DNA from 2 places in the Idiomarina sp. OT37-5b genome. Region 2 is predicted to be linked to the other one. Evidence: riboswitches for the same ligand, from Rfam matches in the RefSeq annotation. Region 2 holds a riboswitch; the other holds the start of a gene.
The links. A riboswitch is a leader RNA that binds a small molecule or an ion and turns the genes downstream of it on or off. The one in region 2 is predicted to bind thiamine pyrophosphate.
Positions count from the first base shown of each region.

Region 1: linked by a shared signal. The riboswitch ahead of C5610_RS12240 (TonB-dependent receptor) and the one ahead of thiC (phosphomethylpyrimidine synthase ThiC) in region 2 are both predicted to bind thiamine pyrophosphate.

Region 1 is NZ_CP027188.1:2,598,433-2,601,855, reverse strand. Features, by position in the region: gene ubiD (4-hydroxy-3-polyprenylbenzoate decarboxylase) at 1-401, shown strand, start outside; gene fre (NAD(P)H-flavin reductase) at 402-1,103, shown strand; TPP riboswitch at 1,141-1,242, shown strand; gene C5610_RS12240 (TonB-dependent receptor) at 1,303-3,408, shown strand.
Region 2 is NZ_CP027188.1:2,269,231-2,272,653, reverse strand. Features, by position in the region: gene C5610_RS10765 (TIGR03643 family protein) at 1-51, opposite strand, end outside; gene C5610_RS10760 (diguanylate cyclase) at 106-1,485, opposite strand; TPP riboswitch at 1,658-1,769, shown strand; gene thiC (phosphomethylpyrimidine synthase ThiC) at 1,857-3,423, shown strand, end outside.

The DNA.
Region 1 (3,423 bases), 330 kb from region 2:
GTTCGTATCGGCTAGCGGTAGTGACCATGAAGAAGCAATATCCTGGCCATGCGAAACGCGTGATGATGGGTGTGTGGTCTTTTTTACGTCAGTTTATGTATACCAAGTTTGTTATCGTCTGCGATGACGACGTCAATGCTCGTGACTGGAAAGACGTTATCTGGGCAATGACCACGCGGATGGACCCCGCTCGCGACACGACACTGGTCGAAAATACACCCATTGATTATCTCGACTTTGCTTCGCCGGTATCCGGGCTTGGTTCAAAGATGGGAATGGATGCGACCAATAAGTGGGTCGGCGAAACTGATCGCGAATGGGGCGAACCCATCACAATGAGCGAGGACGTTAAACAACGCGTCGATGAGCTCTGGGACCAACTGAATATTCTGGAGAAGTAAATGTCAGAACAACTCACTTGCCAGGCCAATATCAGTCGGCAATTGGCTGATTACGTCTGGGAAGTCAGTATCAAGCTGCCTAAAGCCGTTGAATTTAAAGCCGGACAGTATTTGCAGGTGGTAATGGGCGAAACCGATAAGCGCCCCTTCAGTATCGCGTCGGATCCGGCTGAACATCATCAGTGGTTACTGCACATCGGTGCTCCTCCAGATAACGCCTACGCGGGAGAGGTACTGGAGCGGATCAGACAGCACCAGCAGCTCGATATCGAAGCACCGGCGGGTGAGGCTTTTGTGCATCTGCCGCAACAACAGCCGGTTGTGCTCATTGCCGGCGGCACCGGGTTTTCCTACACCTATTCTATCTTGCAAAAACTGCTTGCGGATGGGTTGAAACAGCCGGTTTACCTCTACTGGGGTGCAAAGCAAAAGCAGGATTTATATTTGCACGAGCGGTTACAGCAATTGGCGCAGCAACACCCACTGTTCAGCTACCGTCCGGTGCTGGAACAGGCGGATGAAAGCTGGTCTTACGCGATCGGCTTGGTGCATCATGCGGTTATGGCTGAACGCACAGATCTGGCTGACTGTCAGATTTATATGGCGGGGCGGTTTGAAATGGTCCGTGTTATTCGTGACGATTTTGTTGCCCGTGGTGTGCCGCTGGCACAGTTACACGGAGACGCCTTGTCGTTTATTTAAACGGTTGAACAATATGACCGTCGCGTTATACTAGCGCGGCATTACCAAGGGGTGCCCTTAACGGGCTGAGATGCAAGACAGCGAACCCTTTGTACCTGATCCGGTTAATACTGGCGTAGGGATGGTAGACAACTCCGACTTGCTATCCATTGAAGCCTTACCGGATCGTTTCTTTCTTAAGCTGAGGAAATGATCCATCATGTTAAAACAGAATCTTTTTGCCCTGACCGCGCTTTCGTTAGGGTTTGCGGCGAATGCCCAATCCGACCAGGAAAACATTGAAATTATTACCGTGAATGCGGACTTTCAGTCGCAGACACTGAATGAGATTCCGCAAAGTATTGCCATCGTTGATCCACAAACCATGCAAGAGCGCAGTGCCGAACATTTACAGAATGTGCTCAACAGCGTAGCCAATATTAATTTTTCTGGCGGTACGTCAACAGCCCGTTTTATTCAGATACGGGGCATCGGTGAACGTTCACAGTTCGTTGACAATGTTAATCCGTCGGTTGGTTTACTTATCGACGGCATTGACTATTCCGGTTTGGGTGCCGCGGCCACCTTGTTCGATATCGGTCAACTCGAGGTATTCCGCGGGCCACAGAGCGGGCGCTTTGGTGTTAATTCGTTGGCGGGGATGGTGGTATTGGAAAGTGAAGCGCCATCGGCGATCACCCAAGGACGGCTGTTGGCAGGTATGGCTAATTACGATGAGCAGCGCCTTGGTGTTGCGGTCGGCGGAGCCTTAGGTGAGGCAACCCAAGCGCGCTTATCGGTGCTACAGTTTAATCAGGATGGCTTCACCAGCAACGCCTTTTTAGACCGTGATGACACCGAACAGCGTGATGAACTGTCTGCCCGTCTGGGTCTGTCGTCAGCATTGAGTGACGACTGGCAGGTTAATGCCAATCTGCACTACTTTAATATTGATAATGGCTATGATGCCTTTAGTCTGGAAAATGACCGTGTAACGCTATCTGACCAGCCCGGTTCAGATGCGCTGCGTTCTGCAGCCGTGCGCCTGGCAGCCGTGTACTCCGGTTGGGGGGCTAGTGAGCTGGAGCTGTCCGTCAGCCGGCTGAACGCCGACAGTGAATACAGTTTTGATGAGGACTGGACCTACGTCGGTATTGCTCCTGGGTGGGAATACTCCTCTTTTGATGCGTATTTCCGAGACCGCGAAGACACTACCGTTGAAGGACGTTTGCGCTCCACAGAGCCGGTTACGTTGCTGGGTCTTATGTCTGAGTGGACGCTGGGGGTTTATGCCTACCGTAAAAACCAGCAACTTACCCGTGATTATTTTAACTGGGATATTGGCGCTCCAGCGCTATTTAGCAGTGACCAAGAACGCAATCACTGGGCGCTTTACGGCGAACTGATTCAACAACTGAACACTCGCTGGAGCCTGCTAACCGGGTTGCGTTTGGAACGTTACACGACGGATTATCTCGACAGCAATCAGGTGGCTGAAGAACCCAGTGATACGATGATCGGTGGTAACCTCAGTTTGCGTTACCAGTACACTGACAATAGTCGCTGGTACACCACGCTGGCGCGCGGCTACAAAGCAGGCGGTGTTAATGGTGAGGCATTGGGAAGAGCCAAAGATCAGCAACTGGAAAGCATCGAACAGTACTTGTTGGAGCGTGCGACGTTCGCACCGGAATTGTTATGGAATCTGGAGTCAGGCCTTAAGTGGGCGAGTCCGAACCAAGGTTGGACAGGACGTGTGGCGGTATTTTATAACTGGCGTGATGACGTGCAGTTGAAAAGCTGGGTTAACCGCGACCAATCGTTTGTGGGCTTTCTAGAGAACGCCGCCAGTGGCACCAACTATGGTGTAGAAGCTGAGCTCGAAGGACAGTTGACCGATGGGCTGAGTGCGTTTGCATCGCTTGGTTGGTTGAACACAGAAATCGACGGTTTTGTGACCGAAGACGGCGAGGATATGAGTGGCCGGGATCAGGCGCATGCTCCGAATTATACCGCTAACATTGGTTTACGCGGCGTTCTCGGCGAGCACTGGTACTGGAGTGTGCAGACAGATTTGAAAGACGGCTACTACTTTTCCAATTCACATAACCAGAAAGCTGAAGCGGCCACGCAATGGCATGCTCAGATTGGCTATCGCTGGGACAACTGGGAACTGAAGCTGTGGGGACGTAACCTTACCGATGAGGACGTCGAGGTACGAGGTTTCTACTTTGGTAATGATCCGCGTGACCAATACGTCACCGAGACTTACTTGCAGTACGGTGAGCCGCGCCGCGTTGGCTTGACTGCCGAGTATCAATTTTAGGAACAATGATGGTGG
Region 2 (3,423 bases):
TTCCCAGGCCATTTCGATGATGCGTGACTGTTCTGCTGCTGTAAACCTCATGACGACTCCGACAAATAAGCGCTAGTAACCTTTAGTTGACCTGAAGCGGCCGCTCTATTGAGCCATCGTTAGCGATTGTTGGCTCCAGGTGGTGCGGTTTCGACCGCCTCGTTTGCTCTTATAAAGTGCTAAATCTGCTTGTTTATAAGCGCTTTTAAAGGGCTCAGCGTCACTGATCAGGGTGGCGCCAATGGATACCGTGACCGCAAGGCTTGAGCCATCGGCCAATTGAAATTTGTTGTTCTCGACACCCCGCCGAATTTTTTCCAACACACTATCGGCCTGAGCTTGATTAAGGCCGGTAATGATTAAGGCAAATTCTTCACCACCAATGCGCGTCAACGTATCGGTAGTCCGTATCAGACCGGCGATTTTTAGCGCCGTCTGCTGCAACATTTTGTCACCGATATCATGGCCAAACGTATCGTTAATGGCTTTAAAATGGTCGATATCAATGAGCGCAAAACAACAGCTCTTGCTATTGGTGTGGCGCTGCAAGGTTAACTCGTTAAAGCGTTCGGTTAAGTACAGACGATTGCTCAAGCCGGTTAAAAAGTCGGTATAAGCGAGCTTTTCCAAGCGCTTGGTTTTCGACGAGTTAATTAATATGGTTTCGATTGCCGAACAGATCAGTCCCATTAACTCAATATCCAGTTCCGAGAACGGATGTGAACGCACCTGCGGACTGGAAAAGTTGACGGTTCCCCACACTTTGCCGTTAATGGTAATTGGCAGACCCAGATAGGTTTGTAGCTGAAACTGTTGATAACAGGGATGACCGGCATAAGGCTTACTTTTGGACGCGTGCGTGGTGGCAACGACGTTTTCAGCTTCCAGAGTAATCGAACAATAGGTGTCACCCAGGTCAAAGCGTGATCCCGGCGGCACAGGGTCGTGATCGGCGTATGAAAATTTAACGGTATACAGGGTATCTTCAACCTGGCTGACGATACCGTACTGAGTGTTCAGGTAATGACATCCGAGCCTCAGCAATTCGTTAATGCGGTCGGTGGACAGGGTTTGCGTCTGTCGATTGACCACATCGTGAACAGCCCGCAAAACTTCGGCGGCACTGGCATACTCGGTGACATCATTAATGATCGCGAAAAAGCCGTTAACCCGGCCGGTTTTGTTCTCGATGTTAGGTACGTACTTTACGTCAAGCTGGAAACTGCGACCATCGACAAAGGTTACCTTGTCGGTAAAACTGACTTCTTCACCGGCAAGAACGCGCTGATGATACAGCGTGATCTGTTGATAAGATTCCGCACCAATGATTTCGCTGATGAATTTACCTTTAACTTGATGAAGCTCAAGACCAATGAAGTTTCGATAAGCCTGATTGACGTGTTGATACCGTCCTTGGTTATCTACGTAAGCCATCATCAGAGGCAGTGAATCTGCTAATTTCTTAAAGGCGCGATCGACTTTCATTACGTCCTGTTAATACCGTTTAAAATAGACGAATCGTGGCATATAGTGCCACTAAACACCATACCCATTTTGTGGTGGTTATAGGCTGTTATTGTCGCTTAATCAACCCATTTCTTCGGTTCTTAGCCTATTGGTACTTGCGCCCCTGGCGTGATTTTGTTTCACTAAAAAGGAAATCTTGTCGGAGTGCCTCGCTTATCAAACAAGCAGGCTGAGACCGCACTGCGGGATCCGTTGAACCTGATCAGGCTAATACCTGCGAAGGGAACAAGAGAGTGTCAGCTACGATGGTTCTGAACCGTCGATCGGTTGTGTCACTCCGTTCAACACTCCTGACAAGCAACTCTAACCTTAACGATTGAGAGTATGCTATGTCATCGAACCAACGTCAGTATCGGCAACAGGCCGAATCTTTTTTAAAAAACCTCAGCGGTGCTTATTTCCCAAACTCAACACGTGAGTTTCTGCATGGCTCGCGAGCCGATATTCGTGTGCCCTATCGACGCATTCATCTGAGTAAAAGTTTGCACCAGCCCTCGCCCGGAATTGCGATGCCAGATAACCCACCGCTGGACGTTTACGATACTTCCAGCGTGTACGGCGAACCTGGAGCTAACATCGACATCGAACAAGGGCTGGTCAAATTACGTCAGCGCTGGATAGCTGAACGCCAGAGTAGCCCGGAAAGAGGGGTAACCCAACTCGCGTATGCCCGCAAAGGCATTATCACTCCAGAAATGGAATACGTCGCGTTGCGGGAAAATCTTGGCCGTGAACACCTGGCAAATCCAATAACCGCCGAGTTTGTGCGTGACGAAATAGCCCAGGGTCGTGCGATTCTGCCGGCCAACGTCAATCATCCCGAATCGGAACCGATGATCATTGGTCGCAACTTTTTGGTCAAAGTAAACGCCAATATTGGCAACTCGTCCGTTAGCTCTTCGATTGAAGAAGAAGTGGAGAAACTGGTCTGGGCCACCCGCTGGGGCGCCGACACCATTATGGATTTGTCCACCGGTCGCAATATTCATCAAACCCGCGAGTGGATATTACGTAACAGCCCCGTGCCTATCGGTACGGTACCGATTTATCAGGCGCTGGAACGGGTTAACGGTATCGCTGAGAAGTTAACCTGGACAACCTTTAAGGAGGTGTTGCTGGAACAAGCAGAGCAAGGGGTTGATTACTTTACGATTCATGCGGGCGTATTGCACGACTACATTGCGCTGACGTCCCGCCGGGTCACCGGAATTGTTTCGCGTGGTGGCTCGATTATGGCGAAATGGTGCATGGCTCACCAACAGGAAAACTTTTTATACCAGCATTTTCATGAAATTTGTGCCATCTGCGCCGAGTACGATGTTTCGCTGTCACTGGGCGATGGGCTGCGCCCCGGCTCCATTGCCGACGCCAATGATGAGGCACAGTTTGCAGAACTCAGAACGTTGGGTGAGCTGACCAAAATTGCCTGGCAATACGATGTGCAAGTGATGATTGAGGGACCCGGACACGTTCCCATGCACAAAATCAAAGAGAATATGGATGAGCAGCTGAAACACTGCCATGAGGCACCGTTTTACACGCTCGGGCCGCTGACCACGGATATTGCCCCCGGCTATGATCATATTACCTCCGGCATTGGCGCGGCAATGATAGGGGCCTTTGGCTGTGCCATGTTGTGTTACGTCACACCAAAAGAGCACCTGGGCCTGCCTAACAAAGAGGATGTAAAGCAGGGGCTGATCGCCTACAAAATTGCTGCCCATGCCGCGGACTTGGCAAAAGGGCATCCCGGGGCGCAGGCGCGTGATGACGCCATGTCAAAAGCGCGTTTCGAATTCCGTTGGGACGATCAGTTTAATTTAGCGCTCGATCCGTTAACGGCGCGGGCTTATCACGATGAAACTTTGCCGCAGGAATCGAATAAAACCGCACAAT